Regions from separate parts of the Halobacillus litoralis genome, predicted to be linked through region 3. Evidence: riboswitches for the same ligand, from Rfam matches in the RefSeq annotation. Region 3 holds a riboswitch; each other region holds the start of a gene.
The links. Region 3 has a riboswitch for cobalamin ahead of LC065_RS14165 (DUF4430 domain-containing protein). Riboswitches for the same ligand answer to the same signal wherever they lie in the genome.

Region 1: another riboswitch for cobalamin. It lies ahead of LC065_RS02990 (ribonucleoside-diphosphate reductase subunit alpha); the one in region 3 lies ahead of LC065_RS14165 (DUF4430 domain-containing protein).
Region 2: another riboswitch for cobalamin. It lies ahead of LC065_RS03145 (acyl-CoA thioesterase); the one in region 3 lies ahead of LC065_RS14165 (DUF4430 domain-containing protein).

Annotation. Positions count from the first base shown of each region.
Region 1 is NZ_CP129016.1:569,100-572,379, forward strand. It holds gene LC065_RS02980 (alpha/beta fold hydrolase) at 1-425, shown strand, start outside; gene LC065_RS02985 (class I SAM-dependent methyltransferase) at 536-1,156, opposite strand; cobalamin riboswitch at 1,386-1,559, shown strand; gene LC065_RS02990 (ribonucleoside-diphosphate reductase subunit alpha) at 1,728-3,280, shown strand, end outside.
Region 2 is NZ_CP129016.1:600,885-604,164, reverse strand. It holds gene LC065_RS03155 (nucleobase:cation symporter-2 family protein) at 1-674, opposite strand, end outside; gene LC065_RS03150 (xanthine phosphoribosyltransferase) at 671-1,258, opposite strand; purine riboswitch at 1,391-1,492, opposite strand; cobalamin riboswitch at 1,631-1,810, shown strand; gene LC065_RS03145 (acyl-CoA thioesterase) at 1,949-2,419, shown strand; gene LC065_RS03140 (dimethylarginine dimethylaminohydrolase family protein) at 2,547-3,280, opposite strand, start outside.
Region 3 is NZ_CP129016.1:2,772,710-2,775,989, reverse strand. It holds gene LC065_RS14170 (ECF transporter S component) at 559-1,071, opposite strand; gene LC065_RS14165 (DUF4430 domain-containing protein) at 1,078-1,479, opposite strand; cobalamin riboswitch at 1,689-1,867, opposite strand; gene LC065_RS14160 (ATP-binding protein) at 1,913-3,280, opposite strand, start outside.

The sequences.
Region 1 (3,280 bases), 1.7 Mb from region 3:
TCAATTATTTACTGAGCGATCATCACTATTCTGTTCCTCGAGTAGAGAAACTGTCCGTCATTGCAAGCCCTTTTAAAGGCATTGAAAAAGAAGGCTACTTCGCATCCAATTACGGAGCAGCAACAACTGACCTTCGGCCGAATTCTGAAGCTTTAAAACAGATGTTGCAAAACAAAGATCAGTTCCCGAATGATGTGGATGTATTCGCTATAGCTGGTGTGATCAATAGCAATGACTCTGAATCCAAGCATTGGGACGGTCTTGTCCATGCCTCAAGTGTAAGTGGACTGGAAGAGATCGTCCCCTTTGGGAAGTATGAGGAAAAGCGCCTCTACAACCCACTGGCCACACATTCCGGACTGCACGAACTAGAAGAAGTCGACCAACTACTCAAAGAATTCCTCTGGACTGAGGAAGGCGAATAAATGGAGTGACCAAGTCATACATTTATTTACATTTGTGGATTTTTAAGGTGTACCAGGTCATACATTTATTTCCAAAACAAAAGCACCCACTCTCCGGGTGCTTTTGTTTTTTATTGTTTTTCGAAGATGAAGATCCACATGAAGGTTAAGGCTTGTTTTAATTCTTCATCCAGCTCCGCGGTGTGATGGTCTTCCACCCCGCGTTTGTAGACTCCTTGACCTTCTACATAGGTCCATCCAGTTTCTTCTGCCATTTTTTGAAGCTCCCACGGCATCATCGTATTACAAATAACTTCTTCTCCATATACCCTGCGATAACTATTGATACGTGGCATCGCTGTAGGTCCAAGTAGGCCGACACATAAACGGCCTCCTGGTTTCAAGATCCGCTTCATCTCTTCCAGACCCTTGTACGGGACTTCTGTCCATTCGAGTGAATTGATCGCCATCGCCGCATCAAAAGATTCGCCCTCAAACGGCAGGTCTGTCAAATCCCCTTGAACAAATGAGATCCGCTCATCATTCACTCGCTCATTGGCGCGCATCACCATGTCCTCTGACAAATCGAGCCCCGTGACGTCAAAACCTGCTTTGTAAAGCAGATACGAACCATAACCATCTCCGCACCCTAAATCAGCGACCTTCCCTTTCGATATATGCTTTGTCATAAAAGGAATGATTGTGCACCTGCTTCCATCATCCCACATCTCTCTACTTTTTGAATTCCACATTTCAGCACGATCATTCCATTGCTTCTCCGCTTCTTTATGCCAATTAAACGTTTGTGCCACACCCTCATCCCTTTCAAATAAATTTCCTATCCTCTATTATAGCGGATCATAGCAGGGATGATAGCTCTATTCTTGTCGAACCCGATAAAAAAGAGTTGCATGATCTTCCCTACAGCGTTATGATAGAAACACAATATAAGCTAATTCAAATTAAAATAAACACTATATATAGTATCTACGAATAGAAGATGCCACAAGGCTTAATAGGGAATCCGGTTAAAATCCGGAGCTGCCCCCGCAACTGTCATCACTCGCGAAATGGACATTCCACTGTGCTTTGCACGGGAAGGACCAGAGTAAGATCGAGTGTCAGCCAGGAGACCTGTCTTCGTTCGTCGCAGTTTCAACTTCTTCGGGGATTGAGAAGATGAAGCGATGGAACGAAGACTCTCGTGTCTTCTCTTCGTTTCATGGTTTCATCCGCTCAATTTTCATTGAGCGGATTTTTTTATTTTTCCGAACCCGTGACACTTAACGAACATACACCTTCATTTTCAAGGAGTGAAAAAGAATGGAAACCATAACGAGAAGCAAGTCCTGGCCAGAGAGAATTAAACATTGGGAAGCAGACTTCCCCCATTTGAATGTCCAACGACTTATTGATAAGTCCCCCGACCTTAAGAATGACAAACATGCAGTCATATTAGAATGTTTGGCGGAAATCGATGAAACGAGCCCGGATTGGACGTATGTAGCGAGTCGGATCCATTTGGAGGACATGTATGAAGAGTCCGCGCACAATCGATCCACACCTGGACCTTATGAGGACTTCTACGGACTGATCCAAACGTTGGTCGAAAAGAATATTTACAGCAAGAATCTCCTTACATACTACACCAAAAAGGAGATTGAAGAATTGGAGTCCTGCATCGCACCTGATCGCGATCATCTCTTCACATATATTGGATTGAAGACTTTAAGCGACCGCTACCTTGCCAAAAGCAAAGCTAAAGAAGTTTATGAACTTCCACAAGAACGTTTCATGATCATCGCTATGGTATTAATGGCGGAAGAAAAAGGATCGAAGCGCCTTCCTCTTATCAAAGAAGCGTATTGGGCACTGAGTCATTTGTACATGACTGTCGCTACCCCTACCCTCGCCAATGCTGGAAAAAGATATGGACAGCTTAGTTCCTGTTTCATCGACACCATCGATGATTCCCTACAGTCGATTTATGATACCAATACCGACATCGCCAACCTGAGTAAGCACGGAGGAGGTATCGGGGTGTACCTAGGAAAAATCAGAAGCCGTGGAAGTGACATCCGTGGATTCAAAGGTGTCTCATCAGGAATTCTCCCATGGATGAAACAGCTCAACAACACGGCTGTCAGCGTGGATCAACTGGGGCAGCGTCAGGGAGCGGTCGCTGTATACTTAGATGTATGGCATAAAGATATCTTCCCTTTCCTGGACAGCCGGTTGAATAACGGGGATGAACGCCAGCGAACTCACGACCTTTTCACAGGAGTATCCATCCCCGACCTCTTTATGGAGGCAGTGGAAAACCGTGAGGACTGGTATTTATTCGACCCTCACGAAATCCGCACCGTCATGGGCTACTCACTGGAAGACTACTTTGATGAAAAGAAAGGGGCAGGATCCTTCCGGGAGAAATATGCCGCCTGCGTCGCCCATCCTGACCTTTCTAAGGAGAAAGTGCCTGCGATCGAAATTATGAAGCGCATCATGATTGGTCAGCTTGAAACAGGGACACCGTATATGTTTTACAGGGATGAAGTCAATCGCATGAATCCGAACAGCCACGCGGGTATGGTTTATTGCAGCAACCTTTGTACAGAAATCACCCAGAACCAAAAGCCGACCATCCAGGATGAACAATACGTGGAAGACGGTAAAATCATTTCCGTGAAGACACCAGGGGATTTCGTTGTTTGTAACTTGTCGAGCATCAATCTCGGTCGTGCCGTCACGAATGGCGTCCTGAAGCGCTTGATTTCAATTCAAGTTCGTATGCTGGATAACGTCATCGACCGAAATACCATTCCCGTTTTACAAGCACAACTCACGAACCAATCTTACCGTGGGGTTGGGCTCGGTAC
Region 2 (3,280 bases), 1.7 Mb from region 3:
GACCAATGAAAGGTCGGTGTCCCAAAGTAGAAAGGCTCAATCATATGGAAGAAACCAGATTCATGGACGGCTGAGAAATCCACTCTTCCAAAGAGAGCAGCAACCAGAGTGCCTCCTAAAATACCAATCAGAATGGCGATGGAGCGCATGAATCCTTTCGTGAAACGATAAAGAAGAACAATGAATAAAAGCGTTCCAAAGGAAAGAGCAAGATTGGCAGGGGAACCAAAGTCTTCAGCCCCTTGGCCTCCGCCCATGTTGTTGATGGCAACAGGAATTAATGTAATTCCAATAATCGTTACAACGGTCCCTGTGACGACAGGTGGGAAGAATCGAACAAGTTTCCCGAAGTAGCGGCTGATCAGGATGACGAACAATCCGGAAACGAGAATGGAGCCGTAGATAGCCGAAACCCCGAATTCACCTCCGATGGCGATCATTGGACCGACGGCTGTAAACGTACAGCCAAGGACGACAGGAAGACCGATACCGAAATAACGATTGCGGACGACTTGCAAGATGGTTGCCACCCCGCACATTAAAATATCAATAGCGACAAGATAAGTGAGTTGTTCAGAATCCAGCCCCAGAGCTCCACCAACAATCAATGGAACGAGGATTGCTCCAGCATACATCGCCAATAAATGTTGAATTGCTAACGCCGTTGTTTTCATGAGGATACCTCCTGTTCTCCAAACGTGACTTTACTGTCCTCAAGGGATGAAAGCGTGGCGAGAGATTCTACTTTTAATCCTTGGCGTCGTAAGAGACGTCCTCCATCTTGAAACCCTTTTTCTATGATGATCGCTACACCGGAAATCGATGCTCCTGATTGTTCCACAAGGTCAATCAGCCCCTTCGCTGCCTGACCATTCGCGAGAAAGTCGTCAAGGATCAAAACGTGATCATCATGTGTCATGAAGTTTTTTGATATGGAGATGTCATTTGTTTCTTGCTTTGTAAATGAGTGCACCTTTGATGTGTAAAGGTGATCTTTCATGGTCAACGATTTTTTCTTCCTTGCAAAGATTGCAGGAACCCCCAGGCTTAGGGCAGTCATTTGAGCGGGTGCAATTCCTGAGGACTCTAATGTCAGTACCTTCGTAATCCCCAAATCTTTGAAACGTCTCGCAAACTCTTCACCAATTTCTTTCATGAGTACAGGGTCTATTTGATGATTCAAGAAGGCATCAACTTTAATAACGGAAGAAGATAGAACTTTCCCTTCTTCCACGATTTTCTTTTTCAAACGATCCATATCCAACGCACCTTTCTGGGTTAAGTATTTAGGTAACAAAAAAGCACGAAAAGCTTGTTTCCTCTATGGAAAGCAAGTCTTTTCGTGCTAGACGTAGACAAAGACAATGAAACCGTGGACAGGAAAGCCCCGGTGTCTTGTGCTGCTTTTCATAGTCGGTCTATTTACGGTAAACCGGTAGAAACTTGCAGGCCCTATCCCCGCGATTATATGAAAACTTATATTCGAATGATATGGATAGTATATCAGTTTATTGTTCGTAATCAACCCCTATTTAGGAAATTAGATGACAATATTAATAGTTTTGTTCGTGTTGACATGGGTGTTTGTTTAGGAGATAGTGGATGGGAAGAGAGTTACTCTTTTCTATTGAAAATTTTACCGCCTTATGGTGGCTTCGTCTTAGAAGCTGAAAAGGGAAGTTTGGTGAAAAGCCAACGCGGTCCCGCCACTGTAATGGGGAGGTGCATAGATGACCCACTGTTTTTTTATGGGAAGGGCTATGTGCTGATGAACCTGAGTCAGGAGACCTGCCATAAGGAAGAACATGAATTCCTACGGGAGATAGGAGGATGTTACGTGTATTGGATCCATCAAGAGCCTTTTACGGTTCCATGAACTAAAGGGAGAATGCGCTTTGTAAATTCTCCCTTTGAGGGATATTCACTTTCAAGAAGGAGGAAACCATTCATGGAACCTTTACCTGTTCGTTATTCTAGAATGACTCAAACAAGATTAGTGCTGCCACCAGATACGAATCACCTGGATACTATTTTCGGAGGGAAAGTCCTTTCATATATCGATGAAATTGCTGCTCTTACTGCTATGAAGCATTCAAACTGTGTAGTTGTCACAGCTTCCATAGACTCTGTAGATTTTTTATCTTCAGCTAAAGTAGGGGATGCATTGACGTTAGAAGCTTGTGTGACGAGCACGGGACGTACATCAATGGAAGTGTATGTGAAAGTCTTTGCAGATGATTTACTTCAAGGCCAAAAGGTTATGACGACCGAATCATTTTTAACGATGGTCGCTGTAGATGTCGAAGGGAGACCGACACCGGTGCCGCCCATCATACCTGAGACAGAGGAAGATAAACAATTGTTTGAAACGGCTCCATCCAGGAGAGAACACCGAAAAAGCAGACCGGCCCTTCGATGATAGGTATATAGTGTTTTGAAAACCAATAAACAAATGCAAAGACACCACATTTTAGTGGTGTCTTATTTATACTTGTGTGAACTTCTTCCACTCAAAAAGAGCCCGCTCTAAAAGAAGCGGACTGACTTTATGTTCGTTTTAATGGCAATGTACAGCAGCGGAACGACCCTCCGGATTTGATGATTTCTGAAAGGTCTACAGGAATCACATGAAACCCATATTTCTCTAACTGTGTATTTAGTTGTTCGTTTTGAGGGAGGCTGATCACTTTACGGCTTCCAATGGAAAGAACGTTCGGACCCATGGTGAATTGCTCCTTTTTGGTGACTTCAATTACTTTGTATCGTGCAGAGATGGATTTCAAACTGTTTTTTGTAAAAGCAGGAGGATAAAGGATTGCAGTGGATTGATCGATTATGTTGAATACGCAGTCCAAATGAAGGATGTCTCCTCTCAAAGGGACAGGTATAACCTGAAGGTCAAGGAGACGTGATTGAAGTTCGCTTATGGATTTACCGGACGTCCTTTTTGTTTCACCGACCCAAACCGTGTTCCCGTCTACAACGATATCTCCGCCTTCAATCGATGAAGGGAGGTCCTCTTCTACCTCGATGTCATTCTCTCTCGCCCAGCTCTGGAGGACATCCGTTTCCTCTTTCCGTACCTTTTCACTCATAGAGCTGATAAACAGTCGATGATGAATGGTAAACCCGATATCTCTTGTAAACACCTGTTCATGAAGATCCGGCTGACTTGCAAGTTGTATGACTTCAATCTGGTGTTCTTCTAAAACCTGTACGAAATGTTCATGTTGCTGGAGAGCTGTTTTGATGTTTATGTTCTTGTTTTGGTAATGTTTTT
Region 3 (3,280 bases):
GGGCTCCGGGAAACAGTTCGCTTTCGATGGGGCGGGCGGTGAGCCTCCTCGGACTACGTCCTGTGGGGTCTCACCTGTCCCACACGTCCCATAGGAGTCTCACCGTTTCCCTCCGCCCCTTTACCTTATATGTCTCTCGGAAGCACTTATAGAATAAGCAGCTTTCCGGCTTTATGGAAGTGTTAGCGTTAAGCTTCTACCTTATGTGTAATTGAATTCTAAAAACCTGATATAGAACACTTTATGCTTATTAAAGCGGGAGAGTGGAAAAGAGAGTCCATCTGAGAGAAGGGGTTCGTTCATCACTTCCATTGAAAGGGGTGGTTGGGAAGCTGTGAGACTCCCGTGGGAGAAAGGAGATAGGCGAGATCCCTAAGTACGGAAGCCCACCCGCGGAAGCCCGCACACAGGAAAGCGAGTTGCTTCCCATCACCCCTGACTCTCAATACAGCAAACGAACCCCGAAACATCTCACATTCGAGTCTTCTACAATCCTAACATTAACTTTAATAAATGAGAGGATTAAGATAGCAAAAAAGCTACCCTTGGTTTGGGTAGCTAAGTGACTTTTGATATGGCGTTTCTTTTTTCGTAGCGTTGGAAAAGTGTTCCGAGTATTGGAGATAGCGCCAATATGAACACAGTATTAGAAACCGCATGATTGATATCCATCGGGAGGCCGGCTAAATAATACGCCCAAAATGGCTGCCCTGCTGCCCTCATGGTCAAGGAAAGAATGACGCCGAAGAAAAGTCCACTGACAAAGCCATAGATGGAAAGCGCCCAATGCGGCAATTTAGACCAATATTTCCCTAGCAGTCCAGCAATAATTCCTATGATTGACCAGGCGATAATCTGCCAGATCGTCCAAATCCCCATCCCCAACAACACATTGGATACAAAAGTAGTGAGCAGAGCAATGAGAATTCCTGCACTAGGCCCGAGCCAGAAGCCCGCAATAATGATAATGGCGGTCACCGGCTGGATGTTCGGAAAATGGGCTAAAGCCATCCTTCCTGCTATGGCTAAGGATGCGAGCATGGCTATCAATGTAAGCTTATAGGTATTCATCATTCATCATTCCCAAGATTGATAATCAAAAACGATTTCGTCTCCATCCTCTACTTCGTATTCATTTGCTCCAACCATGGCTTCATCACCGTTAATGGTGTACATCCAAGCCTTTTTTTCTTCTTGATTCCCAGCAATCCCTTCAATGCTGTTGATGAACCCTTCAGACTGTTCTACTTCATAGTTATCTTCCATGACTTCCATGAGGGTGGTTCCTTCTTCTACCGTAATTTCATCTTCAGCCATCATTTCTTCGCCATTGTTTTTAGATAACTGTACTTGTACCGTAACTTCCTGCACCTGTTCTTCTTGAGTCGCCGATGTTTCCTTTTCCTCTTGTGTACCACATCCTGCTAGTACAGCAACAGCCAGAATCATGGCTGTTAAAACAGTGTTCCATTTTCTCATAACCATCTCTCCCTTTTCTTTTTACTTCACGGCCAGGAGGAGAGAAAAGCAGAGACAACCACGTAACATGTATGGTAGACATCGTAAAATTCTTTTCTATCAAAAAAAGCTTACCCTTGTACAAGGGTAAGCTTAAGACAAACGAAAGGATAAGATCTACGTTTCATGTCATACCGATCGGTTGTCTCAAATGCTCAATCCCCGAAGCTTTGAAACATTGGATTAGGCAGGTCTACTGACTTGTGCGTCATCCTAATCAGGATCCTTCCCATGCCGATGGCACAGTGGAATTTCCTTTTCGTCTACACTTACAGTTGCGAGGACAGCTCTGGTTTTGCACCAGATTCCCTATTAAGTCTTTACAGACACCTGAATCCTCTTCATATGAAGTTTCCATAAACAAGATTACAACAATTTTCCGAATATAGCAACATTATTTTTCCTTATCTGAATAAGGGATCTTAAAAGTGAAAGTCGTCCCTTCTTTCAACTTGCTATGCACACTGATGGTACCTTCATGAGCTTCTACAATGTTTTTCGCAATGGCAAGCCCAAGACCTGTTCCTTTTTTATAATTTTTATTTTCGCGTTTTCTCGATTTATCTGCTTTATAGAATCGCTCGAATACAAACGGAAGATCTTCCTCAGCAATCCCGTACCCGGAGTCTTTGACACTTGCAATCCATTCATTCCCCTCTTTTTCAAGAATCACCTGAACTTCACTACCTGGATCGGAATGTCGGATCGCATTATCAATCAAGTTTGTAAACACCTGCTCAATACGGTCAGGATCGAAGTCGAGGAACCCGAACTTTCCTTCTACCTTCAAGTGAAGGTCCACTTCCTTTTCTTTGGCGATTCCACTGAATTTACGAATGATCTTGTTCAAGAAAGGCTCCATTTCCACCGACTCTTCGTTCAACTGAATATGTCCCGCTTCCATCCGTGCGATATCCAACAGCTCATTTACAAGACGGCCGATCCTCAATGATTCGTCATGGATGATTTGCGCGAGTTCATTTTTGTCTTCTTTTGACTCGGCAATGTCATCTACAATAGCTTCACTATATCCCTGCAGCATGGAAATAGGAGTTCGGAGTTCATGGGATACATTCGCGATGAAATCTTTACGAAGCTTGTTCAGCCTTCTTTCTTCTGTCATATCCCGAAGTACTGCGACAGCCCCACGTACTTTTTCTTTGTCATACAAAGGTGTCATGATGATGACCCAGGACCTGCCCTGCAATGTCATTTCGATCATGGACTCATTCTCATCAGTGATGACATCGTTAAACAATTCCTTCAGTGGTTCTGGGAGCACCGTTTGATCAGCAGAGGTAGACGCAGCGTTCTTTTCAAACTCATAGGCTTCTAGATATTGTTGGGCAGGAGGATTGGAAATGAGCACATCCCCTTCCCGATTGAACGTAATGACACCATCTGCCATCGACCTCAAAATCCCAGAGAGCTGTTCTTTTTCCTGATTTAAAGCGTTGATATGAAATTTCAACTCCCGGCCCATCCGATTAAAGGCCATCGCCAATTCACCGATTTCGTCATGAGTACGGATAGGAATCTTCGTGTTAAACTCGCCTTTAGCAAGTTCGAGTGCTCCTTCTCTCATTTTAATTAAAGGAGCTGTGATTCGAGTGGAGAGGAAAAAGGCGAAAATGGTCGTTAATACAATGGCAATTCCAGCACCCATGAATATGATTTTCGTCGTCTGTTCCGACGTTTCTTCAATCGTATCCAGTGATTGGTAGACAAAGACCGCCCCGTCCCGGTTATCAAGCGGGGTGCC